DNA from 3 places in the Pseudoalteromonas sp. NSLLW218 genome. Region 3 is predicted to be linked to each of the others. Evidence: predicted binding sites of a transcription regulator. Region 3 holds the regulator's gene; each other region holds the start of a gene.
The links. Region 3 encodes sigma-54, which starts transcription at its own class of promoters, with help from an activator protein. Its sites were predicted from a motif close to GTTGGCACGNNNNTNGNNT; they were not measured.
Positions count from the first base shown of each region.

Region 1: I6E80_RS06110 (PA2169 family four-helix-bundle protein) is a predicted target of sigma-54. The motif match lies at 5,049-5,067, and genes of this name have one in related genera.
Region 2: I6E80_RS19725 (DUF1328 domain-containing protein) is a predicted target of sigma-54. The motif match lies at 8,946-8,964, and genes of this name have one in related genera.

Region 1 covers NZ_JADYWO010000003.1:289,721-299,756, forward strand. The annotation lists gene I6E80_RS06085 (DUF1414 domain-containing protein) at 1-85, shown strand, start outside; gene I6E80_RS06090 (DUF3413 domain-containing protein) at 91-1,587, shown strand; gene I6E80_RS06095 (DUF4124 domain-containing protein) at 1,674-2,153, shown strand; gene aceK (bifunctional isocitrate dehydrogenase kinase/phosphatase) at 2,257-3,975, shown strand; gene I6E80_RS06105 (LysR family transcriptional regulator) at 3,995-4,933, shown strand; gene I6E80_RS06110 (PA2169 family four-helix-bundle protein) at 5,111-5,554, shown strand; gene I6E80_RS06115 (biopolymer transporter ExbD) at 5,869-6,264, shown strand; gene I6E80_RS06120 (TonB-dependent siderophore receptor) at 6,337-9,372, opposite strand; gene I6E80_RS06125 (FecR family protein) at 9,382-10,036, opposite strand, start outside.
Region 2 covers NZ_JADYWO010000018.1:15,204-25,239, forward strand. The annotation lists gene mtnN (5'-methylthioadenosine/S-adenosylhomocysteine nucleosidase) at 1-69, shown strand, start outside; gene I6E80_RS19685 (regulatory signaling modulator protein AmpE) at 70-1,014, shown strand; gene tyrS (tyrosine--tRNA ligase) at 1,109-2,308, opposite strand; gene I6E80_RS19695 (peptidoglycan DD-metalloendopeptidase family protein) at 2,620-3,933, shown strand; gene I6E80_RS19700 (hypothetical protein) at 4,008-4,184, opposite strand; gene I6E80_RS19705 (aldo/keto reductase family oxidoreductase) at 4,198-5,169, opposite strand; gene I6E80_RS19710 (sodium ion-translocating decarboxylase subunit beta) at 5,305-6,435, opposite strand; gene oadA (sodium-extruding oxaloacetate decarboxylase subunit alpha) at 6,449-8,230, opposite strand; gene I6E80_RS19720 (OadG family protein) at 8,242-8,484, opposite strand; gene I6E80_RS19725 (DUF1328 domain-containing protein) at 9,004-9,177, shown strand; gene I6E80_RS19730 (hypothetical protein) at 9,234-9,425, shown strand; gene I6E80_RS19735 (YcxB family protein) at 9,558-10,025, shown strand.
Region 3 covers NZ_JADYWO010000001.1:271,836-281,871, reverse strand. The annotation lists gene I6E80_RS01220 (calcium/sodium antiporter) at 186-1,154, shown strand; gene I6E80_RS01215 (KpsF/GutQ family sugar-phosphate isomerase) at 1,158-2,129, shown strand; gene kdsC (3-deoxy-manno-octulosonate-8-phosphatase KdsC) at 2,130-2,681, shown strand; gene lptC (LPS export ABC transporter periplasmic protein LptC) at 2,678-3,232, shown strand; gene lptA (lipopolysaccharide transport periplasmic protein LptA) at 3,222-3,767, shown strand; gene lptB (LPS export ABC transporter ATP-binding protein) at 3,764-4,489, shown strand; gene I6E80_RS01190 (RNA polymerase factor sigma-54) at 4,559-6,058, shown strand; gene hpf (ribosome hibernation promoting factor) at 6,085-6,372, shown strand; gene ptsN (PTS IIA-like nitrogen regulatory protein PtsN) at 6,377-6,829, shown strand; gene rapZ (RNase adapter RapZ) at 6,848-7,693, shown strand; gene I6E80_RS01170 (HPr family phosphocarrier protein) at 7,736-8,008, shown strand; gene mgtE (magnesium transporter) at 8,134-9,492, shown strand; gene I6E80_RS01160 (protein disulfide oxidoreductase) at 9,549-10,036, shown strand, end outside.

The DNA of each region.
Region 1 (10,036 bases), on a different contig from region 3:
TATCTTAAAAGAGCATGTACCAACAGGGAAAAGACAAGCCGTAACTGAGAACTTTGCAAAAGCTCTATCACAGTCGGTTAAATAAACTCTATGAATTTATCGCAGCACAATCAGTTTTCATCAAAAGCGAGTCAGCTATTAAGCTGGGGCCATTGGTTTACTTTTGCCAATATTGGCTTGGCGCTATTTATTAGCTTAAGCTACTTATTTGCCGACTCGCCACCAACAAGCTTTATGGGCATTACTTATATGCTAGTAACGTGGTTAAGCCACACTAGTTTTATCGCCTTTTTAGCGTTTGTGCTGACGGTATTTCCGCTTAGTTTAATATTCCCCTACCCACGACATATACGAGGCATGGCGGCTGTAATAGCCACACTAGGCGCGTCACTGCTTACCCTTGATGCTTATGTTTACGTTAATTTGGGTTATCACCTAAGTATATCTGCCTTACCTGAGATTATTTCTCTACTGTGGCATCGTTTAACCAGTTCACCTGCTTTAACAACCATTTTAGCCAGTGGGATTGTATTACTTATTTTAGGCTTTCAGCTACTTGTGAGTAATTACACATGGCAACACCTTGAGCGCCTAAAACAATATAAATTTGCACGTTACGCAATTTCATTTTTAATAGTGTGTTTTTCACTTAGCCACAGCATTCATATCTGGGCTGACGCAAATTTAAACTTTGATGTAACGAAGCAAGATAATGTATTACCACTTTCATACCCTACTACCGCTAAAAGTTTATTAGCTAAAAATGACTTACTTGATATAGAAAGCTATAAGCAGGCACATAACGTAAAAATTAATAACCAAAATATTAGTTATCAAATGCCAAGCCCGCTTGATAAGTGTGAAGACTACACACAAGCCAATGTAGATATTTTTGTATTTGAAACCCAGCAACAACTCGCTAAATTTGTTGCCGATAATAAAAATTTGCACAAAACAGAGCAGTTTTTACAGCCAACTAATCATGACGATATGCTATTTAGCTTAGTGTATGGTTTGCCAGCTTTTTATAAAGCAGCAATTTTAAGAGAGCAAACTCTTCCTGCTTGGCAAAGTCAGCGCCGCAGCATTGAAGTAACGGGCGTGGAAGAACTTAGTTTTATAAATGATCAAGCCCACAGCTCTAGCGCAATTAGAGTTATTAAAAGTAGCGATAATGCCGTTGTACGAGATGATAAAACCCAGGTTTTTGCTTTTAGTCTTGCCAATAACAAGCAAGAAGTAGTAACAACATCAACTTTATATAGCTCCGACAAACGTATTTCTAAAGTAGATGGACTTATTCAACCTAGCGATTTAATTGCCACAAGTGTTGGCCAATATTTAAATTGTAAAGCCATTGCCAAGCAAACAATGCTGGGCGTTAATTTATACAAGAAAAAAGATGATATGGGCGTTAACTACTCTCAGGGTGTCGTTATAGCCTATAAAAAAGATAGGATTACCTTAATAGATTCAGATGGTAACTTTAAAAATATCTCTGCCGCTGAGGGGTTTTCTATTGAACAAGGTTTAGATATACCATTTTTAGTGCAGAGTATTAAAAAGCTTAAAACCTTCACCCAATAGCCGTTATCCTAACCTAGCTTGCTATACCACCAAGCTAGGTTATAGTTTTATATTGTTGTTAGATATAAAAATCAAGGATGACATGTATGTTTAAAACTTCTCGTTATATTGTCCACTCTGGCTTTTTACTTATTAGTTTTTTTAGCTTTAGCGATACCACTTACTATAAATGTGTAACAGAGAAAGGCACAATCTTTTCTCAACTGCCCTGTGACGACGAAGCAACAGCTTATAAAGTTAACACAACAGGTAATCAGTATTCAGGCCCCAAAGTTGATTACACTAAACAACTGAACGAACTTGAACGTGAAAAACTCCTGTCAGGTTTACAGGCTGAGTTACGTAGTAATAACCACAAACTAACTATACTTGATCGTAATAAGCAGCGTGCTGAATATAAACAACAAGAACGGTTAAATCATATTCTAGCCGTTGAAGACAAAAACCGTATTACCAAAGACATTACTAAAAAACTAAAAGTAATTAATAAAGAGTATAAAAAAGATGTATCTGTTATTACTAAACAAATTAAAATACTCGAAAAAAAGATAGATCAATACCAATAAATCACTCCAAATTAATGAGCAATATTTATCTTGGTTTTAAACTTAAAATAACATACCCTTAACACAATAGAGTATAAGCTCTAGGGACTATTAAGGAGTGCAAATGCAGCCTCGCCATATTGCTGAATTAATTTTAACGGGTTTTAAAAGGCACTATCAACTATTTCAAAAAACAACGGCCAAAGCTCCCCTCGCCTTTGCAAAAAAAGATTGGCAAGCAATTAATGACATAAGCCGTTTGCGTATCAGCTATTATGATGATCGTGTTAACGAAACTACGCAAGCGCTAAAAAAAGAAACCCCAACAGAGCAACTTGATGAAAGCCTATGGCTTGAAGTTAAAAAGATATACCAGCATTTTTTATGTTTTCATCCCCAAGCTGAACTAGCCGAAACCTTTTATAACTCTGTATTTTGCCGGCTGTACCATAGGCGCTATTTTCATAATGACTTTATATTTGTAGAAGCAACTTTGAAAGATGCTCCTTCAGTACCTGTTGAGGCCGAATATAGGACATACTTTCCAGTAGTTGATGGCCTAAAGCCAACAATAAAGCGCATTATTAATCATTTTGATTTTAAAGCCCCATTTGTAAATTTAGAGCGTGATATTCGCCTTCTTGTTAAAGCATTTTATAAACAAGCACCCGATACACATCACCAACCTTGGCAAATGCGCTTTGATATTTTGCACACGCCTTTTTATCGTAATAAAGCTGCTTATATAGTAGGTCGTGTTGTTTCAAAAAGTGGTGTGCAGCCTTTTATAATCGCCGTATTACACGATGAAGATAACGGATTGTATTTAGATGCACTTTTAACTAAGTCATCTCAAATGCGTGTTATTTTTGGCTTTGCCCGTGCCTACTTTATGGTAGAGACTCATGCGCCTTCAGCACTTGTCCGGTTTTTGAATCAGCTTATGCCAAACAAAACACTTGCTGAGCTCTATAATGCAGTGGGTTTTCATAAGCAGGGGAAAACTGAGTTTTATCGAGAGTTTTTAAATCACTTATCTCACTCAAGTGATGAGTTTACAATTGCTCCGGGTACACCAGGTATGGTGATGATGGTATTTACCCTCCCCTCATTTGGTTATGTTTTTAAAATAATAAAAGACAAATTTGGTGAAAGTAAGCCCTTTGGCCGTGATACGGTATTAAAGCGCTATCAACTAGTAAAAAACCATGATCGCGTTGGCAGAATGGCCGACACCATAGAGTATTCTAACGTCGTATTTCCTTTGGCACGTTTTGATAGTAATTTACTTGCGCAATTGCATAAAACAATTGGCTCATCAATGGTAATTGAAGGCGAATGGTTGATCATCAAGCATTTGTATATTGAACGGCGCATGACACCACTCAATTTATTTTTAGAAAATGCTGATGAAGAAAGTGCCGCTGACGCAATTGAAGAATACGGGCAAGCCTTAAAAGAAATGATTGCCGTTAATATATTTCCTGGCGATATGCTCTTAAAAAACTTTGGTGTAAGTAAGCACAAACGTATTATTTTTTACGATTACGATGAAGTTCAATACCTAACCGATATGAACTTTAGAGCATTACCAAAAGCAAAGAGTTACGATGATTATTTAATGGATGAGCAAAGTTACTCTGTTGCACCACAAGACGTATTTCCAGAGCAGTTATGTACCTTTGTAATGCCTAACCCTATGTATAAAAAGTTTTTCCTCAGCACTCATCCAGAGCTTATAGATGTTAGCTTTTGGAAGCAGGCACAACAAAATATAAAAAATGGTCAGGTAAGTCATATTTACCCATACCCGACAGCACAGCGATTTATTCACCACTGGTAAGCGCTAAAGGACACACACAATGAATATAAGTAAAATAGATTTAAATTTACTCGTTTATCTCGATACATTGCTTCGAGAATGCAACGTAACACGCGCTGCTAATCAATTGAGTATTACGCAACCCGCAATGAGTAATGGCCTTAAACGACTTCGTAACCTATTTAACGACCCTATTTTAGTTCGTACCAGCGATGGTATGGTCCCGACAGAGCGCGCTTTAGAGTTACAACCCGTTATTCGTGGCATATTAATGACGCTTGAAGAAACTCTAGCACCTAATAGAGAATTTGAGGCAAGCCAGAGTAAACGTGTATTTAGAATAATGGCCAGTGATTACGCTGCAAGTACGTTAGCGCCAAAGCTTTTAAGTAAACTACACGAAGAAGCCCCCGATACTACTTTAGATATACTCACACCAAGTGACGTAACCTTTCATGACGTAGAAAACGGTAAAGTAGATATGGCAATCAACCGCTTTGAAAACTTACCTCAGTCTTTTCATCATAAACGTATTTGGAAAGACAGTTTTTGCTGCTTAGTTAAGGCCGACAACCCTATTATTGAGAGCTTTAGCCTCGACAGCTACTTAAAAGCACGCCATATATGGGTGAGTAAAACAGGTTTTGGTGTAGGTGTGGGCATGGACCCTAAAGATGTGCAAAAACTCGGCTGGGTTGACGAAGCACTTGCCCACTTTGGTAAACATCGTAACATTGCCACTTTTACACGTAATTACCATGTAGCTATTCATTTAGCTAAAGAGAAAAATTTGATTGCGACTCTTCCTTCAAAAGCCGCAAATATATACTTAGATGATCCGGGGCTTAAAATTTTAGAGCCACCGTTTCCAATTCCTCCTTTTGAGCTTGATATGATTTGGAGCCCACTGCTGCATCGCGATGCGAGCCATATCTGGTTACGCCAAAAAGTAGCTGAGGTAGCTGAAGAGCTAAAATAACTTTATTACACAATACAATGTAAAAATTGCTAGGTTAATACTTTCCTCATTAACTTAGCCCCTTCCTGTAATAAAATTAAACCAATAAAATCAAATGACTACATAAAAATAAAAACGTGGAACGTACATTGCTTTTATTAAATTGAACTATACATTAATTTAATAAAAGAGGTCATTATGAACACCCATCAAGGATCAGAAGTAAATCATATTACTGACATCATTCAAGTTATGAACAGCGGCATCGATTTTTATCAAAAAGCACAGGAAAAAGTTGAAGACCCTGCTATTGGCGCACTTTTTCAGCGTATGATAGATGCCCGAAAAGTGAGTGTTGAGCGCTTGCAGCCATATGCAATTAATGAAAAAGGCGAACGCGAAGATGGTTCATCTTTCGCAGTTGAAGCACGACGTGCATATACAGCCCTATTGACTACTTTCACTTCACATAATGACAGCACGTATGTTAAAGAGCTTGAAGAAGTAGAAGATAAAACGCTTGAAGAAATTAAAGCCGCTATGGATAAACCGCAACCAGCTGATTGCGAAGCAGCACTGGCTAAAACATTATTAACGATGCAAAGCTGCCATGCAGAAATGAGCCGTATGCAAAAGCAGTAAGCTTACATAACTCATAAATACAACCCAGCCTAGCGCTGGGTTTTTTATTGCCTCTAATACCAATCTGTATAAACCCTTAAGCAATTTAACGAATTAAATTACTCTATAACGATGCTAAATAGACCCCATATATAAGCAGATTGCTATAAACACCACCTTATTTCGCCACATTTTAAATACATAATAAATACAAAAATTTAATGTTATTAGAATGTTTATTTAACCACGCTTTATTTTTGCTGTGCTAATTTTGTTATTAGGTACCTAAAACCTTGCTGTGGCGCCACAGCATTTAATTAAAAATAAGGTCCAATATGAAAAGTAAACTAAGTAAACTGCAAAATAATGCTGATGTTGATATGACCCCGATGTTAGACATAGTGTTCATATTACTAATTTTCTTTATTGTAACTACATCTTTTGTAAAACCTGTGGCTATTGAATTAAACCGACCACTCGACAGCCCTCAAATAGATAAGCCTGTTAAAAATGCTTTATTTAGAATTGATGAAAGTAACGGAGTATATTTTTCAGGGAGGTTAATTGATTTAGAGCAAGTTACGTCTAATTTAGCGATGTTCGCGGCTAAATATGAAATAAGTTCGGTACTTATAACCGCAGACGAAAACAGTACACATAATACTTTAATGAGTGTAATGAATAATATTAAGCAATACGATGATTATTCAATAAGTTTGATTTCTAAATAAAATCAGCCCAAGCTAAAACAAAAAAAGGGCCTTACGGCCCTTTGAGTTAAATAACGAAAGGGAGGTTATTAATTAAAAACGGTATTCTGCACCTACGTAGTAGTAAGCACCGTTAAATCCAAATGGAGCCGAGCGACGTGAGTAGTCAAACACACCTGAGCTACTTATTACTGTGTTGCCACTAGCATCCACAATAGTACCTGAGCGAGAGTTACCTATTTCGTTTTTATCTGGGTAAACGTCAAACAAGTTATTTGCACCAATGTTTACCGACAAATCTTCAGTAACGAAGTAGTTAACTTTAACGTCAGTTAAAATTTCTGCGCCATACGTTTGACGTCCGCCATCTTCTACTGTGTACTCACCAAAGCGATTAAGTGACAGGTTAACTGTCCAATCATCACGTTGATAAAGTGCACTTAAGTTAATACGATCCTCTGGTTGCCACTCTTCTATAATAGAGATATCTTCCGCTGAAAATATATCGTCTACACTTACTGTCTCAAGGCTTGAGCCAGCAGGAGAAAATAACGATACAACATCTGTTTTAGTGAAGTTAGCTGCAAGTGTAAAATCAAGCGTACCGCCTAAACCTTCAGTGTTCCACGTTGCTACAAAATCAACACCACGAGTTTCAGTATCAGCACCATTTAAGAAAAACTGCCCTACGCCAGCCCCCGCACTATTTAATGCAGCATCAAGGCTTGTAGATAAACCTTTACCTAAGCGGTCACTAATTACAATACGGTCGTCAATATCAATTGAATAGTAATCAACGGTTACATTAATATTATCTGTAACGTTATACACAATACCTAAACTACGGTTTTGTGATTTTTCTTCTTTAAGCTTTGGAATACCTAAGCTTTGCGCAAGTGTTGAATCATTTCTAAATGTACCAACCTCTTCTGCAACTAGGTTACCATTAGTATCAACAACAAATTGCGTACTTACATTATTAAAGTAAAGCTGTTGCATTGAAGGTGCTCTAAAACCTGAGCTTAATGCACCACGTAGTGAAATATCGTCGGTTACAGACCAGTTACCAGCAAGCTTAAAGTTTACTGTGTCACCAAAGCCTTTGTAGTTATCGTAGCGAAGTGCACCCGATAAAATTACATCTTCAATCACATAAGCTTCTGCATCTACATAAAATGAGATTACATCACGCGACTCATCAACTGATGACGCAGGAGACGAACCACCAAAACCTTGTGAACCACCTGATGCATCTTCAGAGCCAACACCACCACTTAAGCCGTTATAAATACTTACACCGTTGGTCGTATCGTAATCGCGGTATGCATATTCACTACCTTCTAAGATACGGTATTCGTCAGTACGAATTTCAGCACCCATCGCTAACGAATAATCATCAAAGTTTTGCGTAAAATCAATGTTGATTGTTTGCAGTGATAATTCCATGCCGTAAGCGTACGCTTCACGTGGGATAGTTGTACGAATATCAGCTGCACTCAAACCTTGGTCATAACGTAAAAAGTTAGCGTATGAGGCATTAATAGTGTCACTTGTCGTATAATCAATGCTGTTTTCACCGTAGGTGTAAGACAAATCAAGACTTGCATCGTTATCAAACTCAGTTTTATAACCAAAGTTGTATGAGATATCGTCGATAGTTGTATTAATTTTTGGTAAGAAACCTAGCGGAATTGTCGCATCGTTATCTTGTAGTACTGGGTTACCACCTGCATTTGCATTATGACGGAAAAATGCAGCCGACTCGTTTTCACGTGTTGAGTAAGTAATAAAGCCGTAAAGCTCGCCATCACCTAACTCGTAACCAGTATTAATTGTTAAACCAAACTGCTGAGAATCAGCATCACCGATTCTAAAAGTATCACGATCGGCTGTCAGTTCACGCGGATCGCCAGCAAGTAAAGTACCGTCACTTAGTTCTGTACAACCGTAAAACTGACAAGAGCCATGTAAACCTGCACGGTTAGTCGGTGCACGGTCACGGTAATTGATAGTTGTATTTAAATAACCGTCATCACCTAGCGCAAAGCCTTTATTAAAATCAAGGTTAATTGTTTCGCCATCACCTTCTGAATATTGGCCGTAGTTAATAGCCGCTTTACCGCCTTCGCTACCATCTTTAAGTACAATATTAATAACACCAGCAATGGCATCAGAACCATACTGAGCAGCAGCGCCATCACGTAATACTTCAATGCGTTTAATTGCAGAGGCTGGAATTGCATTCATATCAGTACCTGCAGTACCACGCCCAACAGAGCCATTAATATGAATAATACTTGCTTGGTGACGACGTTTGCCGTTAATTAACACCAATGTTTGGTCGGGGCCTAAACCGCGAAGTGTCGCAGGTCTTAAAGCATCAGTACCGTCACTAATTGCAGAGCTTGAAAAGTTAAATGAAGGAGCGATAGACTGTAGCATACGACCAACTTCTGTTTGGCCTGTATTTTCAAGCGCTTCTGCACTTAAGATATCTACTGGAACGGGTAAATCTTCAACTGAACGTCCTGCTACACGGCTACCGACAATAGCAATTTTTTCAATTTTTTCTTGAGCGACTTCTTCTGCTGCGTTTACACCTTGCGAATTAACTGCAAGTAAAGCTGGTAATACTGCTGCACTGACCGCTGAAAGCTTCATCATGTTGTTATCATTCCTGTTGATTTGTTTGAGTTTTATACTCAGTAAACCATTTTGATCAACAACCGCATCGAGCTCTGTCCCACCTAGTAATGCCTCTAGGGCATCTAGTTGAGTGTAAAATCCATAAACTGAATTTGCGTCATACTGCTTTGCCAACTCATAAGAAAACACCACGGTTTGCTCTGTTTGTTTAGCATATTCAATTAAGGCTTTGTCTGCTCGCTGCGCTTTTATATCAAATTGCACCATTTGCCCAGTGGTTTGAGTTGCTGCTTGTACACTCAAGCTAAAAATAGCCGGTGCAAGCACACTAAATCCACTCAATAAATGCGTTTGGTTACTGCGCAACTTATATAAACAGCTGACAAACAAAAATCCTCTATGGCTTTGTCTCTTTTTTTTAATGTTTTTTTTACGTTCAATCTTTATTGATGCAACTTTATCTAACATTAGTCTGATTTGCATAACGTCTACTTATGATTCTGTATGGTGTTTTAGCGTTACTACATGCTCACCTAAACGCTCATGATCAATCGAAAAATTAGTTTGTAAACTTTCTAGTAAACCTTCAACGTCACCCGCTTTAAATACCCCAGCTACTTTAATACTGGCAAGCTCGGCTGAAGAAAGCTCAAAACGTGTCGCGGTATAACGACTTACTTCATTTAAAGCATCGCTTAGCTCTTCTCCGTTAAAAATAAGCATGCCATTTTGCCATGCCAAATCGCGTTGTACGTCGTTCATTGATAATTGGGTAATTGGCTTTGTAACACTCTGCTCTATAACTACCTTTTCGCCTGAGGTAACAATGTTGGCATTAATTTGACGAATTTTTTGCGTGCTGTTATCTGCAAGTTGATAATCTTTAAAGTCATTTGCATCAACCGCTACACTAGGGTCGGTGATCATCACTTTGCCTTCGGTAACAACAAGCTCTAAATCTGATGAGGTATTACGCTGTACATTGAATACGGTACCGAGTGCGGTAAAGCTTTTGTCGCCTGCCATAACACTAAACGGACGCGTGGCATCTTTTGCTACATTAAAGCGCCCTTCTCCACGACTAAGTAATAACTGCCTGCGGCCTTTGCTATAAGCAACTTCTAGCAAGCTATTAGTATTAAGCTGC
Region 2 (10,036 bases), on a different contig from region 3:
ACAGCATCAATCAACTCATCTAAAATGGTTGTCGCACTTTTAGAAAAGCTAACTGCAGTGTCTCTTTAAATGCTTAGCAATATTGTTCAAAACCACTTGGACTTTATTGCCTTCATACTAGCGCTCCTTGCTGAGCGCTTTATTCCTCTTGTTAGCTGGTATCATCCTAATACAGCGTTAAGCGCGGTTTTTAGTGCTATTGGCAAGCGTATATACAAACGCAAAGAACCTAAAAGCTATCAATATTTAGCAGCTATACTGGCAAGCACGCTCATTTTAAGTGTTATTCTCATTATTGTAGTGTTAATACTCGAGTTTGCTTTTTACCCTGAATTACTCGCAGGTCTTATTTTATACTTATGCTTAGAAAGTAAGAGTATTGATAAAAAAGCGCTCCGTATTGCAAAGCTCACTAAACAAAATCAAAAATCGACGGCACGCGAATTACTAAAACCACTGCTTGCCCGTGAAGTTAATAGGCTTTCATCTCCTGGTATTATTAAAGCATTAATTGAGAGTTTAATACTGCGCACTGCTCGATACTATTTCGTAGTTATATTTATATTTTTAGCCTTTGGCCCTATTGCTGCTCTCGCCTATCGATTACTTACTTTAATACAACAAGCCTGGCGTAGTGATATATCCCCAAATAGCTACTTTTTAAAACCGCTTAAAATTCTCTTGTTTATTATTGAGTATATTCCAATGCGCTTGCTAGCTTTAACTATTGCAGCAAGTAGAGCGAGCAAACAAAGCATGCACTACATAAAACATTACGGCAGGCACTTTTATCAAACTAATACTGGTTGGCTACTCAGTACATGTTCTGCATCACTTGGTGTACAACTAGGCGGGCCTGCGGTTTATTTGGGTACTCGCTTTAACAAAATGCGTATTGGTGCTGATAGACTACCTACCCCCGAGGATGTGCCCGTTATAATTAATAGGTTAAATCAGGCCCGTGCATTTTGGTTGTTAGTAATTGTAAGTATTGAAATATTAAAAGTGATTTAGTGACTATTTAGTGACTACCTCGTAACTATTTACAGACCCAAAATACAAGCACAAAAAAACCAGCCTAGGCTGGTTTTTTAGTTTCATACTGTATTTAAGCTACAGTGATGTTTGCAAACTTACGTTTACCTACTTGGTAAATAGCCGTTGTACCTTTTGCTACTTCAAGTTTGGTATCAGTGATTTTATCTTCACCGTTAAGTTTAACTGCACCTTGCTTAATCATGCGCATTGCTTCTGACGTACTAACTACTAAATTTGCTTCTTTAAGCAAGTTAGCAATTAAAATAGTATCTTCTGCAATAGTGATTGTCAGCTCAGGGATTTCATCTGGTAACGCTTTTTTCTGAAAACGCTGAATAAAATCATCATGTGCACCTTGTGCATCAGCTTCACTATGAAAACGAGCAATTAACTCTTTAGCTAGTTCTATTTTAATATCGCGCGGGTTAGTACCTTGCTCAACACGCTCTTTTTGAGCTGCAATTTCTTCAATAGAAAGCGCGCTTAATAAATCGTAATAACGCCACATTAGCACATCACTAATTGACATTATTTTACCAAACATATCGTTTGGCGCATCAGTAATACCAATGTAATTACCAAGTGACTTAGACATTTTTTGAACGCCGTCAGTACCTTCAAGTAATGGCATCATTAATACTGTTTGCGGCCTTTGGCCTTCAACTTTCTGTAGCTCACGACCCATTAGTAAGTTAAAGCGCTGATCAGTACCACCTAGTTCTACATCAGACTCTAGTGCAACCGAATCCCAACCTTGTACCAGAGGGTATAAAAACTCATGAATTGCAATTGGTTGACCGCTGCCATAACGCTTTTTAAAGTCATCACGTTCAAGCATGCGCGCTACGGTTTGGTTTGCAGCAAGTTTTATCATACCTGCAGCGCCTAACTTTTCCATCCAAGTAGAGTTAAATGCAACAGTGGTTTTAGCAGGGTCGAGAATTTTGAATACTTGTTCTTTATATGTTTCAGCATTGGCTAATACGTCTTCGCGAGTAAGTGGTTTACGTGTTACGTTTTTACCTGTTGGGTCGCCAATCATGCCAGTAAAGTCACCAATTAAGAAAATAACCTCATGACCTAGATCCTGAAAGGTTTTCATTTTATTAATTAGTACAGTGTGCCCTAAATGTAAATCAGGTGCTGTAGGATCAAAGCCTGCTTTTATTTTTAGCTTTTTGCCCGACTTTAGTTTTTCAACTAGTTCGTCTTCAATTAATATTTCTTCTGCACCGCGTTTTATCTCTGCTAGAGCGGTTTGTAAATCCACTTTGTATTACTCCAAAATTCTGCCTACGAAGGGGCGACTAGTTACTTGTAATCACGGTTTTTATTAAGGTTTAAACCGAACATATATATGTAGCTAACATAACAAATTTCTATCTAATTAAAATAACTTTTTAAGTTATTAGGGCAACTAAACTAAATGAATTGAGTCTTAGTTAGATAGGACGTTAAAAAAGGCTTTCTACCCTTGATTTTAGCGTAGTTTAAATCTACAAAACACTAGTATTCGCACATTATTAAGTATATCCTGCAATATTACGTATTTATTATCTTGACAGCAGAAAAAGGCACGTTATGGTTCACGTGGTTCACACGCTCCCCAAAAAACACAAATTGCTTATTCTAGGTTTGGTTTCTGCTATTGTTGGCTTAGCCTTTCTTCCTTCTGAAAAAGCCACTGCATCCAAAGACAATAGTGCAAATGCACTAGAAATTGGTAAGCGCTATGAGTTACAAGTTAAAGTTGATGACAACGAAAAATTAACTGAGCTAAATTCAGAGCAAGCAGCAGAAAAGTTACCAGAATACGACTTTGTCGATCATAAAGTTAAAAATGGCGACAATTTAGCAATTATCTTTAAGCGTGCTGGTTTTTCAGCTCAAACGCTTCATAAACTAATTAACACTAATGCAGAGACTCGCAAGCTAACTAAAATTCATCCAGGTGAAGTACTCAGTTTTGCTACTGCTGAAGATGGCTCTTTGGCTCAACTGCGTTATGTAATTTCAAAAACAGATACTTTATTTGTTACCTTAAACGACGAAGGTAATTACGATACAGCTATCGATAGTAAAGAAATTGAAACGCTAACTAAAACCGCTGGCGGCGAAATATCTAATAATTTTTGGACTTCAGCAATTGCGGCAGGCTTAAGCGAGCGCCAAATAATGAACTTTGCTGACATATTTGGTTGGGATGTTGATTTTGCAAATGATATTCGTAAAGGCGATTTATTTGGCTTAATTTACGAGTCTCATTATGTTGATGGCGAGTTTATTGGTACCGGTAAAATTATTGCCGCTGAATTTGTAAACCAAGGTCAACGCTTTGCAGCGATTCGCCATACCGACGGCAATTTTTATACGCCTGAAGGGCGTAGCATGAAAAAAGCCTTTTTACGTGCACCTGTAAGCTTTAAGTATATTAGTTCTAGCTTTAATCCTAAGCGACTTCATCCTGTTACTGGGCAAGTTAGAGCGCACCGTGGTATCGACTTTGCAGCACGCACTGGCACACCAGTAGTCGCATCAGGTAACGGTAAGGTAGTTAAAGCGGGTTACAGCAAGTACAACGGTAACTACGTATTTATCAGCCATGGCACACAATATGTAACTAAGTACTTACACCTAAATAAGAAACTAGTTAAAACAGGCCAAAAAGTTAAACAGGGCCAACAAATTGGTACTGTAGGTTCTACTGGTCGTGTTACTGGGGCGCATTTACACTATGAGTTTTTGGTAAATGGCGTTCATCGTAATCCTAAAACCGTTAAGCTTCCAAAGTCAGAGCCATTACCTCGCTCAGAACTTGCTAAGTTTAAACCGATTGCAGATAACTTTATTGCCCAACTTGAGCGCAATCGCGAGCTACAGTTAGCACTAAAATAAAGCTTATTAATAAATATTAAAAAAGCCTTTGCAGGTTAAACCTGCAAAGGCTTTTTTGTATACGCTATAAACCATCAATTCATTAATACATAAATGAGCTGAATAACTAAAGATACCATCACTAGCGGCCAAATATATTTACTGTATTTGGTTGCGCCAGCAAGCCCTATTTTACTTTGATATTTTTCAAGCAATGGAATGAGTATCGCCAGCGCGACAAACAATCCAATTAAAATAACGAATATATTCATATTAGCGCCCTACTTATGGTAGCTCGTGCCCTTTAGCGCTGACATAAAGTGCATACCAATGCTCACGAGTTAGCTCTACGTTGACAGCATCACAAGAGGCTTTAATACGCTTGGCATTAGTTGTTCCAATAATAGGCTGAATAGATGCGGGATGGCGAAGTAACCATGCAATTACAATCGCCTCAGCAGAAGTATCATAAAGTGCAGCCAGTTTATTAACTAAAAGACTGGTGTTTATATCGGCCTGCGATGCGTTTGATAAATCACTACCACTGTATAAACCTTGGCATAAACTGCCCCAGCTTTGAATTTGAATTTCAAAATGGCGACAGTACTCAATACTACCTGGTGTAAAATTAAGATCTTTACCGTCACTGTTACCGGCATATACACCTTCATCAACAAACTGATGCTTTTGCAAACTAGCCTCAATTTGATTAGCCACAATAGGCATATCAAGTGCGTGCTGTAAAAAATTCATTTGGTGTTGCTGCATATTAGATACTGCAAAATTGCGCACTTTACCGCTTTCTTTTAAGCAACTAAATATACGAGCAATTTCGTTAACTTCCATGAGAGGATCAGGACGATGTAGCATAAGTACGTCTAAATACTCTGTATTTAATCGCTTCAAGGATGCTTCAACTGATTGCTCAATCCACTTAGCCGAAAAATCATAGCGCTTTGGTCCTAAGTCATCTTCAAAACGAATCCCACACTTAGATTGAATATACATGTGCTCTCTAAGCTCTGGTCGCTCACTTAATGCTTTACCAAAAACCTGCTCAGCTTTACCAAAAGTATAAATATCAGCATGGTCAAAAAAGTTAATGCCACCTTCAATAGCATTATCTATACATTCATGAGTTTGCTTAACATGTGCATCAGTAATTGCGTCTTTATTCCAACCGCCGCCCAGACCCATGCATCCGAATACAAGTTTACTAACATGAGGTAAGTGCTTTGCTAAAGGTGTGTGAAGCATGATAACTATCCTTAAAATTTTGAAGAGCTGTTACTGTAAACAAAAAGCGCTGAACAAGAAACCATTTAGCGGCGAAGAAATTAAGAACAAAAAAAAGCGCAGTAAACTGCGCAAATCGGTTGGATTAAAATTAATTTAACCAACAAGTGCTAATAAAATACCCGCAGCAACTGCACTACCAAGAACGCCCGCAACATTTGGTCCCATTGCATGCATAAGTAAAAAGTTATGAGGATTACTTTCAAGGCCTACTTTGTTTACTACTCGTGCCGCCATTGGCACAGCCGATACACCTGCCGCCCCTATTAATGGGTTTATAGGTGTTTTAGATATGCGATTAAGTCCTTTTGCCATAAATACGCCAGATGCCGTACCAATTGCAAACGCGAGTGCGCCAAGTACTAAAATACCAATCGTCTCAACAGTTAAAAACTTATCTGCAGCAAGCTTTGAGCCTACAGCTAAGCCTAAAAATATAGTTGTAACATTGATGATTTCGTTTTGAGCACTGTTACTTAATCTATCAACAACACCTGACTCTCGCATTAAGTTACCTAAACAAAACATACCTACCAGCGGTATAGCAGCCGGTAAAAACATAGCCGTTAAGCTAAGCACCATAAGAGGGAAAATAATCTTTTCCTTTTTAGATACTTTACGAAGCTCTGGCATTTTTATTTTACGTTCTTCTGGAGTTGTTAACGCACGCATTATTGGCGGCTGAATAATTGGCACAAGTGCCATGTATGAGTATGCGGCTACCGCTATTGCACCAAGTAAATCAGGTGCCAGTTTTGACGCTAAAAATATTGCAGTAGGTCCATCTGCTCCACCTATAATCGCAATAGCCGATGCATCCTGTAAAGTAAACTCAAAGCCTGGCACATAGTTTAATAATATCGCGCCAAACAGTGTCGCAAAAATACCAAACTGTGCAGCCGCACCTAATAGCAACATACGTGGATTAGCAATAAGCGCACTAAAATCGGTTAGCGCCCCTACTCCCATAAATATCAATAACGGAAAAATCCCCGTATCAATACCCACATAATAAACGTAGTACAAAAGCCCACCAGGGTCTGACAAACCTGCCACTGGTACATTTGTTAAAATCGCACCAAAACCAATAGGTAGTAATAATAGTGGTTCAAAGCCTTTAGCTATCGCTAAAAATAGTAATAAACACCCTACCGCAATCATTATTAACGATGGGATTGTAAAGTTAGCAATGCCTGTCGCATTCCAGAGGTTTAAAATACCTTCCATCCTCTATTTACTCCTAAGCTAATGCAATCATAGCGTCGCCGGTAGTTACAGCATCGCCTTCACTAACTAACACTTCAGCAATTGTTCCGGTATGCGTAGCGCGTATTTCAGTTTCCATTTTCATGGCTTCCATAATAATCACTACATCGCCTTCGTTAACAACTTGCCCAGCTTTTACTTTAATCTTAAAAATATTACCGGCTAGAGGTGCGTTAAGTGTTTCGCCTGATGCTACCGAAGCCGACTGAGGAATGTGCTCAGAGTCTTTTAAGGTTACTTCTTTAAGTTCACCACCTTGCGCCACTACTACGTCGTAAACTTTACCATCTACTTTTACGCTGTACTGCTCAGCTTTTACGCCGTTATTGTTTGAAGTTGATTTAGAAGGTGCTTTACTGCTTTTATCTTCAACACAAGGTACTGGCTCGAATGCATCTGGGTTGTTGCGGTTTTTAATAAACTTCAAACCAACTTGTGGAAACAATGCATAAGTTAGTACATCATCAATTTGATCATCAGCAAGTGTTAAACCTTGCTCTTGCGCTTCTTTTAATAATTCAGCTTCAAGTGTTGCAAGCTCTGGTGCAATGTTATCTGCAGGGCGACAAGTAATAACCTCAGCTCCATCAAGCACACGCTCTTGTAGCTCTTTATTCATTGGTGCTGGTGTTAAGCCATATTCACCTTTTAATACGCCAGCAGTTTCTTTAGTGATTGTTTTATAACGCTCACCCGTAAGCACGTTAAGTACTGCTTGAGTACCTACAATTTGCGACGTAGGTGTTACTAAAGGTAAAAAGCCAAGATCTTCACGTACACGTGGGATCTCAAGTAAAACTTCATTAAGCTTATCTGCCGCGCCTTGCTCTTTAAGTTGGTTTTCCATGTTTGTAAGCATGCCACCAGGTACTTGAGCTAGTAAAATACGACCATCAACCCCTTTTAAGCTACCTTCAAATGCCGCATATTTTTTACGTACATCTCTAAAGTAAGCAGCAATTTCTTCTAGGTGATTTAAATCAAGGTCAGTATCGCGCTCGGTACCTTCAACTATCGATACAATAGTTTCAGTAGCAGTGTGTCCGTAAGTCATACTCATAGATGAAATAGCGGTATCAAGCATATCAATGCCTGCATCAATCGCTTTTTGATAAGTCGCAGTACTTAAACCAGTTGTAGCATGGCACTGCATAGCAATAGGAACCGATACAGTTTCTTTAAGTGCTTTAATTAGTTTTTCAGCATCGTATGGCTTTAATAAACCCGCCATATCTTTAATACAAATTGAGTGACAACCTAAATCTTCTAATTGCTTAGCAAGAGTTAGCCACATTTCAAGCGTATGAACAGGGCTAACTGTATACGAAATAGTACCTTGAGCGTGTGCGCCTACTTTTATAGCCGCTTTAATCGCTGTTTCAAGGTTGCGTACATCGTTCATTGCATCGAATATACGAAATACGTCAACGCCATTTTTGTGTGCGCGTTCTACAAATTTTTCAACTACGTCATCAGCGTAATGGCGGTAACCCAATAGGTTTTGACCGCGTAATAGCATTTGCTGTTTAGTATTAGGCATCGCTTTTTTAAGCGCACGAATACGCTCCCAAGGATCTTCGCCTAAATAACGAATACACGAATCAAATGTAGCACCGCCCCACGATTCAATAGACCAATAACCTGCATCATCTAGCTTGCTAGCAATAGGTAGCATATCGTCTAGGCGCATACGTGTTGCGAGCAATGATTGGTGCGCATCGCGTAATACCAATTCTGTTAATTTTAATTTAGCCATGTGTGTGCCCCTTATTTGTTATTTGATTTGTACTGAGCAATGGCAGCACTAATAGCAGCGATGTGCTCATTAGGCACACCTTGAGATTTAAAAGACGGTGATTTAGCTGGTGATGCCTCTGGTTCGCTAAAGCGCGTCACCAAATTAGACATAAGCGTTACTGCACCAATTAATATCGACAGAAATACAAACACCCCAACCATACCAGTTAGCATTAAGCTACCAGCCGTTGTGAGTAGAGCACCTATATCCATTTTTCTCCCCCTTGAAACCCATATCGAAAATAAAAAATCGATTTAATTAAATATTTATTCACTGGATGATAACAAAACTAGTCGCTTTGTCTACATCTTGTAAATTGGTAAAACCAATTAAACTATAAACAACATAACACTCAACTTATTTACATGCCATAACCCAGCAACCATGCGCCCTACAATACACGTAGGAAATAACGACTATAGCTAATAGTTATATAGAAGTTGTTAATTAACTATTCAACTTAATAAAAATACACACCAAACTTTATAATAAGTACAAAAACACGCACTAATTGTTAATTGGTCTTACCAAAAAAATTATTCTCAGTGGATTTTTGCCAGCAATTTGTAACAGTGTGAATAACTTACATAACAAAGCGTAAAAGTTACTAACTAACAAATAACTAAAAACATAACCAAAAAACATAAGTCACTGATATTAATATAAAATAAACTTTGGCATGTAACTGGCATTAGTTATTATGAGCAAATTTGATAACCAAGGAGAAAACAATGTTACGCTGGACAATTACATTTTTAGTTATTGCTTTAATCGCTGCAGTGTTAGGTTTTGGTGGCATCGCAGGTGCCGCAGCTGGTATAGCAAAAATTATATTTTTTATCTTTTTAGTACTTTTAGTGATTTCATTAGTTTCAGGTGCACTACGTGGTAAATCGCCCAGGTAGATAAAGCATGCAACTAACACACTAAAATTTAATTAAAACTTACAAGGAATTACATTATGAATTCAACAACTGTAAAAGCAGCACTAATCGGTCTATTCGCAAGTTTTTTCATCATGGGTTGTGAAGACAACCATGCAGAAGACGCAGGCGAACGTATTGACGAAGCAGTAACTGACGTGCAAAACAAAGTAGAAGATGCATGTGAAAATGTTAAAGAAGGCGTAAACGCTGAAGAAACTAACTGTTAATTCTTCTTTTATCGCTAAAAAACGGCCTTAGGGCCGTTTTTTTGTGTCTGTAATAAAATCGCTGACTATAAAGCTGCTCATTTAGCGATTAGCTTGTTAAAATAAAAAAAACGATATTTAAAGCAAGGCAATATGGCATTTACAACAACCTACACGCTAGATAAACCCTACTTTTATGAGTGCTTTGATGAGTCACTCCCGTACAGTAAACGCGCCAAACCTAAGTACTTTTTACTTGTACTACTGGTTGCGCTTGGTTTATTTGGCATTTATGTTTTAAACGATCATTACTTAGGATCGTTTATGATCATGCTAGGTGTACTAGAGTGCGTCGCTTTTTACTATCGCAGACCTTGGTGGGTAACCAGACAAATGCTCAGCAGAGCATCAGGCTCAGAAGTAACACTTACCTTTGATGAAGAAGGCATTAAATCGGCTAATCATTACAAAAGCTTTCAGCTAACTTGGCAAGACATAAGCGAAGTAATAGATACGCAGCAAGGTATTATTATTAAAAATAAAAGCGGCATGCAGTATATTTCAAAACAAATATTAACCCCAGAAACACTCGCTTTTATAAACAAAAAAGCCACTCAGTGAGTGGCTTTTGA
Region 3 (10,036 bases):
TGTAATACACCTGTGAAAAGGATTATAAGACTCGCTCAAAACAGCTTAACCCCGGCTTAAATTTTTAAATTAGCACTTCAAAAGCAGTACCATCATATAGTTGACCTTACTCTTTTATTTATACTTTCATCTTGGCTTTTGTTACTATTCGCGCCATCTGTATTTTGTATAACTGGCTTAACACAATGGTTACCTCGTTTGTTATTTTAATTCTTGGTTTTGCAGCTCTTGTTTGGAGTGCAGACAGGTTTGTTTATGGCGCTGCGGCTCTTGCTAAAAACTTTGGTGTACCTACACTTATTGTCGGTTTGACCGTTGTAGCCATGGGCTCTTCAGCCCCTGAAATGATGGTTTCAGCCTCTGCTGCTCTGGCTAACAAAACCGACACTGCCGTCGGTAATGCTGTTGGCTCTAACATTACAAACATTTTACTTGTGCTAGGTATTACAGCTCTATTTCGCCCTCTTTCAGTTTCATCTAGTACGTTAAAACGCGAAATGCCATTGGTAATGCTAGTATCTCTTGCTACTTGGTATGTCTTTTCGGATAACTACTTTTCATTTAATGAAGGTGTTGCACTTTTAGTTGGCTTTATCGTATTCATCGGTGGGTTAATTATTGTATCTATGCGTGCAAAAAACCAAGATGACCCATTTGTCTCAGAAGCCTGCGACGACGTACCTAACGATGTACCTACAAAAAAAGCGATATTTTGGTTAGTTATAGGCATGATACTCCTACCTGTTAGCTCTCATTTTTTAATAGGTTCAGCTGTAGACATTGCAAAATACTTCGGCTTAAGCGACTTAGTCATTGGCTTAACAATTATTGCCATTGGTACTAGCTTGCCAGAGCTTGCAGCTTCGGTAGCTGGTGTACTTAAAAATGAAGATGATTTAGCACTAGGTAATATTGTTGGCTCAAATATATTTAATATTCTAGCGGTATTACCACTTGCAGGTATCATTAACCCTTCTGCCATTGACCCATCATTAGTAAGTCGAGACGTATTAATTATGATTGGTGCAACACTTGCTCTTATTATTATGTCATTGAACTTTAGAGGCACCCAACGTATCAATAGAGTAGAAGGCGGCTTATTGCTAATAGCGTTTTTGGGTTACCAAGGGTATATTTTTAGTCAAGTAGGGTAAATGATGACAACGCTAAATTTTATTGAACAAGGTCTTCGCGTTTTAGATGTTGAGCGCCAAGCACTTAGTGATATTGCACAATATGTAGATGAGAATTTTAATAACGCGTGCCAATTAATGTACGACTGCGAAGGCCGTATTATTGTCATTGGCATGGGTAAATCAGGTCATATTGGCAATAAAATCGCGGCCACTCTTGCGAGTACTGGCAGCCCTGCATTTTTTGTTCACCCTGGTGAAGCAAGTCATGGTGATTTAGGTATGATCACTAAAAATGACGTGGTTATGCTTATTTCTAATTCAGGAGAGACCAGCGAAGTTTTAAATATCATTCCGGTTTTAAAACGACTTGGTGCCAAAATGATATCGATGACTGGCAATACGCAATCAACCATGGCGACCCTTGCTAATGTACATGTGTGTATTAAAGTAGAAAAAGAAGCCTGTTCATTGGGTCTAGCTCCTACATCAAGCACCACTGCAACGCTTGCGATGGGCGATGCCATGGCAGTTGCACTATTAGAAGCCCGCGGCTTTACAGCTGATGACTTCGCGCTATCTCACCCAGGTGGTAGTTTAGGCAAGCGCTTACTGCTTACTTTAAAAGATGTTATGCACGGTGGCGCAAATACACCTATTATTAGCGTTTCACAAACAGTTAAAGACGCCCTTATTGAAATGTCCGCCAAAGGTTTAGGCATGACAGCCATTGTTGATGAAAATCAGCAGCTCGTGGGATTATTTACCGATGGCGATTTACGTCGTATTTTAGAGCAAAGAATTGATATTCATACAACACAAATAGATGTTGTTATGACTAAGTCATGTACTACGGCTACACAAGATATTTTAGCCGCTGAAGCGCTTAATATTATGGAACACAAACGTATAAATGGCTTAATCGTCGTCAATGAGAAAAACCAACCTATTGGCGCATTAAACATGCAAGACCTATTAAAAGCAGGAGTGTTATAAATGCAATTTGAAGAACTCTATCAACCGCTGAGCGATGATGCAAAAGCACGCGCTAAAAAAGTAAAGCTACTTATATGCGATATTGATGGTGTATTTTCTGATGGCCGTATTTATCTTGGTAATCAAGGTGAAGAGCTAAAAGCATTTAATACAAAAGATGGTTTTGGCATTAAAGCGCTTATAAACAGTGGCTTTGAAGTGGCTGTAATTACTGGTCGTCATTCACAAATAGTGCAACAACGTATGAGCAGCTTAACCGTACAGCATATTTATCAAGGTCAAGAAAATAAGCTCATTGCCTATCAAGAATTAAAAGACAAACTCAACCTTAGCGATGAACAAATTGCTTATATCGGTGATGATGGCCCTGACATGCCCGTTATGGAATTAGTCGGCTTTGCTGTTGCAGTAAATGATGCCCATCCACTTATTAAACGTTTATCACACTATGTAACGCAAATGCCTGGCGGCTTTGGTGCAGTAAGAGAGCTCACCGACTTACTTATGCTTGAAAATGGTAAAGCGTTGACTACACAAGGCACTAGTTCATGAATGCAGCGCGCATAATATTAAGCGTTTTATTCATTAGCTGTATGGTTTGGCTTTGGTACCCTTATTTTACACAACCAAATATTTTGCCTCAGACTGAGCCTGAAGTTATTGCCAAGCCTGATTACATAGCCATTGAACTCAAACAAACAGCCTATGACGAACAAGGTACAATCAGCCACAAAGTAACTGCGGCTAAAATGGAACTATATCAGCAATTAGGTTTCACGTTTTTTGAAAAACCCATTTTTACTTTATATAACGAAAAGCAAACGTGGCAAATAAATGCAGACGAAGCAACATTATACGAAGACAAACAATTAATTTTAGAAGGTAATGTGGTTGCCAAAAACTTAACCGATAACGCCATGATAGACAAAATCAATGCTGATAATATTCAGGTAGATATAAAGCTATTAACAATGCGCTCGGAGCAACCCGTTATCATCACTGGACCCAATTTAAAAATCACCGGCAAAGGCCTAGAAGCCGACTTAAAAACCGAAGTGATAAAACTAATTAACCATACGCGAACCATATATTATGACCAATAAAATATTAAAATCACTTATTATTCCTACACTTATACTAGCATTTAATAGCAGTGCTGCAGAGCCAAATACACAGCCTGCTGCAAATCAAATATCAATAAGCGCCGATAAGCAAGAAGGTCAATTAAAAGCTAATGTCGGGATTTTTGAGAAAAACGTTGAAATTATTCACGGTAACCGCCGTATTACAGCCGACCGTCTCGAAGTACATAAACGCGATGAACTTGGTGATAATAAGCAATTATTAATTGCCACTGGTAGCCCTGCCCACTTTGAAGAGAAGCAATCAGACGGCACGACTATGAGCGCCAGTGCTGACGAAGTACGTTACGATGTATCTAAGCGTTTTTTAACGCTTGTTGGTAATGCACAGGTATCGCAAGCAGGACAAAAAATAAATGCTAAAAGCATTACCTACGACATTGAGCAACAGCTAATCAGTGCCGAAAAAGATGAAAACTCAACTGACCGCGTTCATACAATTTTAGTACCCATTGAAACTAAAAAAAGTAAAAAAAGCGACAAAGGTCAACCATGAGCACATTAAAAGCAGAACTATTAGCAAAGAGCTATAAAGGCCGTGAAGTTGTAAAAAACGTTGGCCTTGAAGTAAAAGCTGGCAGTATTGTTGGCTTACTTGGCCCTAACGGCGCAGGCAAAACAACCACGTTTTATATGATTGTAGGTCTTGTGCCCAGCGATAAAGGTAAAATATCGATAGATGATAACGATATTACTCTTTTACCTATGCATAGTCGTGCTAGATTAGGCATAGGCTACTTACCGCAAGAGTCTTCAATTTTCAGAAAGCTAACTGTTTATCAAAACTTAATGGCAATTTTAGAAACGCGCAAAGAGTTAAATAAACAAGCTAGAGAAGACACTCTCGATAAATTGTTAGATGAATTTAGCATACAACACATTCGTGATAGCCAAGGTATGGCATTATCAGGTGGCGAACGTCGTCGTGTTGAAATAGCACGTGCGCTGGCAGCAGATCCTAAATTTATATTACTGGATGAACCGTTCGCTGGTGTTGATCCAATTTCAGTATTAGATATAAAGAAAATAATAGAACATCTTAAAAATCGTGGGATTGGAGTATTAATTACCGACCATAACGTAAGAGAAACCCTTGATGTTTGTGAAAAAGCCTACATTGTTTCTCATGGGGAGCTGATTGCATCAGGTACTCCAGAACACGTATTAAATGATAAAACAGTACGCGATGTTTACTTAGGCGAGCAATTTAGGCTGTAACATTTACGCCATGTCTTTAAGCATCTGCTAGTATTAATTATAACAACATAAAAGGATTGTTAGAGATACATGAGGCAATCACTACAGCTGCGCATGGGCCAGCAACTTACAATGACTCCACAGCTGCAACAAGCTATTCGTTTGTTGCAACTCAGTACATTGGATCTCCAGCAAGAAATACAAGAAGCTCTCGACAGCAACCCGCTATTAGAGGTTGAAGAACAAGACTACTCAGAAGATGCTGCTGGCAAAAACGAGCAAAAAGCTGATACCGATGACATAACTGTTAGCGCATCTGCCGATGATGCTCCAAGCGAATACGAACAAGATAGTGGTGAAGCACTTGCGAAAGACACGCTAAGTGACGACATGGCTATGGATGTTAGCTGGGATGAGTACATGAGTGCCGCTCCTGCAGCATCATCGGGTCCAATGCCTGAAGATGAATCAATTTATCAAGGTGCCTCTACAGAGACGCTCCATGAGTATTTAATGTGGCAGTTACAATTAACGCCATTTAGCCCTACAGACGAAGCTATTGCTATTGCCATCGTAGAAGCAGTTGATGATTCAGGTATTTTAACACTAAGCTGCGAAGAGATTTTAGAAAGCTTTAATCAAGAAAACGAAGATGATAACGAAGTCGAACTTGATGAAATTGAAGCTGTATTAAAGCGCATCCAACTGTTTGATCCTGTTGGTATTGCTGCACGTAGTTTACAAGAGTGTTTGTGTATTCAGCTTAACCAGTTTGATAAAGAAACACCTTACATTAATGAAACAAAAATGATTTTAACCGAGCATATTGATTTATTAGCTGCTCGTGACTATCGTACATTAATGAAGAAAACCAAGCTCAAAGAAGAAGAGCTTAAAGAAGTAATGACATTAATCCATACTCTTAGTCCTAAGCCAGCAGATACTATTGTAAGAGAAGAATCTGAGTATGTTATTCCAGACGTGTCAGTTAAAAAAATTAAAGGCCGCTGGGTTGTTGAGTTAAACCCAGATAGCATGCCTAAAATTCGTGTTAATAGCCAATACGCTGCAATGTCTCGCACTGTAAAATCCAGTGGTGACAGCCAGTTTATTCGCTCGCATTTACAAGAAGCTAAATGGTTTATTAAAAGCTTAGAAAGTAGAAACGACACGCTATTAAAAGTAACTAATTGTATTGTTAAGCAACAACAAGGCTTTTTTGAACACGGCCCTGAAGCAATGAAACCGATGGTTTTAAATGATGTTGCTGAAATGGTAGAAATGCACGAATCAACAATTTCGCGCGTAACAACTCAAAAGTATATGCATACACCCCGTGGTATATTTGAGCTTAAATACTTTTTCTCAAGCCATGTAAGCACCGAAAACGGTGGTGAATGTTCATCTACAGCAATTCGTGCACTTATCCGCAAATTAATCGCTGCAGAAAACTCAGCAAAACCATTGAGTGATAGTAAAATAGCGGATATATTGGCTGAGCAAGGAATTAAAGTAGCAAGACGTACAATCGCAAAATACCGCGAATCTCTGGCTATTCCACCGTCAAATCAACGTAAAAGCTTGATCTAAGACGCAAAAAAAAGAGGGTAATGCTTATGCAACTAAACTTAACTGGTCGTCACGTAGAATTAACCGATTCACTAAGAGACTATATTAATACCAAATTTGCGAAGCTAGAAAGACACTCTGATCATATTAATAATGTTCATGTCATTCTCGATGTAGAAAAATTAAATCAAAAAGCAGAAGCCACAATACATGTAAGTGGTGCTGAGCTATTTGCATCTACGGAACATCAAGATATGTATGCCGCCATTGACTCGTTGATCGACAAGCTCGATCGACAAGTGATTAAACACAAAGAGAAGCTTGCTCGACACTAATATGATGAAATTAAGCTCACTTATATGCCAGGACTGCAGCAAAGCTGCGGTCCTTTTTAATAGCAAAAAAAGGATTTTAGAGTTCATTAGCGAACTTGCTCACGACAAACTTCCGTATTTACCGCAACAGGATATCCTTACTGCTTTAATGAGTAGAGAGAAACTGGGTAGTACAGGTATTGGCCGTGGCATTGCCATTCCTCATGGTCGAATGAGCGGTGCAGAAGAGCCTTTAGCTTTAGTACTCGTTAGCGAAACTCCAATAAATTTTGATGCAATAGATAATCGTCCTGTTGATATTTTTGTCGCACTCATCGTACCAGATGGCGATAACCAACAGCACTTAAAGACTCTCGCAACCATTGCTGATAAACTAAACAACAAAGATTTTTGTAAACAGTTACGCTGTGCAAAATCAGATGCTGAGCTTTACCAAGTTATTGTCGATCAATCATAGTTTTATAAAGGGTGTTAAATGGAGTTAATTATCATAAGCGGCCGTTCTGGTTCTGGAAAGTCGGTTGCTTTACGCGTTGTAGAAGATTTAGGCTATTATTGCGTAGATAATATTCCAGTTAACTTGCTTCCTTCATTAGTTCGCAGTGTGTCTGATAGCTACGATAAAATTGCTGTTAGCATTGATGTGCGAAACATCCCTAAAGAGCAAGATGAATTTAACGATATTCTTGAATACTTACCAGGCTTTGCAAATCCTACGTTATTTTATTTAGATAGCGACGATCAAACGTTGATAAAACGCTTTTCAGAAACACGCAGGTTACACCCACTATCAATTGACTCGCTGCCTCTTGATTTAGCCATCAAAAAAGAAAAAGAATTACTTGATGTATTAATCACCCGCGCCGACTTTATGATAGACACAACTGATTTAAGCGTTCACCAGCTTGCTGAATCTATTCGTGAAAAGATTTTAGGTAAAAAAGATAAGCAACTAATTGTCACGTTTGAATCGTTTGGTTTTAAACACGGTATACCAAAAGAAGCAGACTATGTATTTGATGCGCGTTTTTTACCAAATCCACACTGGGAACCTGAATTAAAACCTTTAAATGGGTTAGATCAACCCGTTAAAGATTATTTGGCCAATCACAGCATAGTACAAAAATTCACATGGCAAATTCAAACATTTGTACAAACGTGGTTACCGCACTTAGAGCGAAATAACCGCAGTTATTTAACCATTGCTATTGGGTGTACAGGCGGACAACATCGCTCTGTATATTTAGCGCAAACTATCGGTGAAAGTTTTGCAATGACACATCCCAATGTAAAAATTCGCCATCGTGAACAAGAAAAATAATAGAGCTGAATAATCACCTGTTCAGCTTAGGTAGAGTAAGTTATGCACTGTGAAGACACTTTTTTAATAAAAAACAAATTAGGCTTACACGCTAGAGCAGCTACTGTGCTTGCGCAGTTAGCAGTACAATTTGATGCGACAATCACATTATTTCAAGATGATAAAGAAGCCGCGGGCGATAGCGTACTTGCACTAATGTTACTTGAAAGTAGCCAAGGCAAAGAAGTAAAAGTTGTATGCAAAGGCCCGGATTCTGAGCAAGCTTTACATGCTGTTGGAGAGTTAATAGCACAACGTTTTAATGAGCAAGAATAAACAGTTATAAAAATAATGCTCGCATTACTAACGCCTCAACTAAAACAGATATATAAATACGGTTAGTGACGCCAGTTAACTCACCTCTCCCCATAAAGTAATATAAAAATTTATAAAGGACGCCAATGCCTGAAGCTTTTGAACAAGATTACCCACTACAGCAACTAAAACAGGTGACTAAGTCACTCAATAGTGGTCAATTTGTTCAAGTTAGGCGCATGCTCGCAAAAACAGCTCCTTGTGATACCGCATTATTATTAGAATCATCCCCCCATAAAATTCGCCGACTCCTCTGGCAGTTGGTTGATCCTGATGTGCAAGGCGATGTTCTTGAAGAACTATCAGAAGATGTTCGTTTAGGCATTATTGCCCAGATGGAACCTAAGCACATTGCAGCCGCAACAGAGGATATGGGCCACGATGACTTAGGTGAAGTATTACGTAGTCTGCCAGACACCGTTTATAAAGACGTTGTTAGCGCGATGGACATTCAAGACCGTGAACGTGCAACACAAGCACTTTCGTATCAAGAGCGCTCTGCTGGCGCGCTAATGAACACCGATACGGTGACCATTCGCCCCGACGTTACGCTTGATGTTGTACTTAGGTATATTAGGCTACGCGGTGAGTTACCAGAAGGTACCGATGACTTGTATGTTGTTGATAAGCATAACTGCTTTATAGGCGCTTTATCACTCAGTACATTATTAACTAACCCGCCAGAAAAAATTGTTCGCGATTTAATGGATGAAGATTGTGAGTCTATCCCAATCTCTATGGATGAAAGTGAAGTCGCGCAATTATTTGAACGTCATAATTGGATATCGGCCCCCGTAGTTGATGATAACGATCAGCTCCTTGGTCGTGTCACTATCGATGATATTGTTGACGTAATAAGAGAAGATGCGGAGCATAGCTTACTAAGTTTAGCCGGTCTTGATGATGAAGAAGATACCTTTGCACCAGTACTAAAAAGCTCTAAAAAACGCTCAGTTTGGTTAGGTGTCAACTTACTAACTGCACTTGCAGCTGCTTTTGTAGCTAGCTTTTTTGAAGGAACTTTAGATGTTTTACCTATTTTAGCTGTACTTAACGGTATTGTCCCTTCTATGGGTGGTGTTGCAGGCAGCCAATCATTAACGCTTGTTATTCGTGGTATTGCGGTAGGTCATATAAATCAAACAAACCAACGTTTCTTGATGATGAAAGAGCTTGCTATTGGCGCGTTAAACGGTGTTTTGTGGTCGTTGTTAATAGCAGGTGTTATAGCACTATGGCAGTGGGACTTTATGCTTGGTGGCGTACTCGCCTTCGCTATGTTTATGAACTTAGTGGTGGCAGGTGTTGCTGGTGCGAGTATCCCTATTATTCTTAAGAGAATGAATATAGACCCAGCACTTGCAGGGAGTGTAGTGCTAACCACGGTGACAGATATTGTGGGTATATTCGCCTTTTTAGGTACTGCTACTTGGTTGCTGGTTTAAATTAGAAACTTTTGCAAATAACTAAAGTAAAAAACACTTAGGGTAAAGCTGCAGCTATGACAACGGATACCAAAAATAAAAAAGACACACCTAAAAAAACGCCAAAACAAAAAGGGCTATCAATATTAAAAAGTGTATTGATATATGGCTCTATATTTTTCGTAATTTATAACGCTGTTAATTGGTGGAGGCAACCGGTCATGCCTGCAAATCCTCAATTACAATTAATCGATTATAAAGGGCAAAACATTGATTTAGCAGCAATGAGCCAAGACAAACCAACACTTGTCTATTTTTGGGGAACTTGGTGCCCTATTTGTAGTATTACCTCCCCTGCCATAAACGAACTCGCAAACGAGAATAACTACCCTGTCGTGAGCATCGCAATAAAATCAGGCTCGGATCAAAAACTACATGAGTATCTAAATGATCATGGCTACAGTTTTACCACTGTCAACGATCAACACGGTGAGATATTTGCCGATTGGCAAGGGCAAGTCACGCCATCTTATATAATCTTAAAAGATAATAAAATGACGCAAGG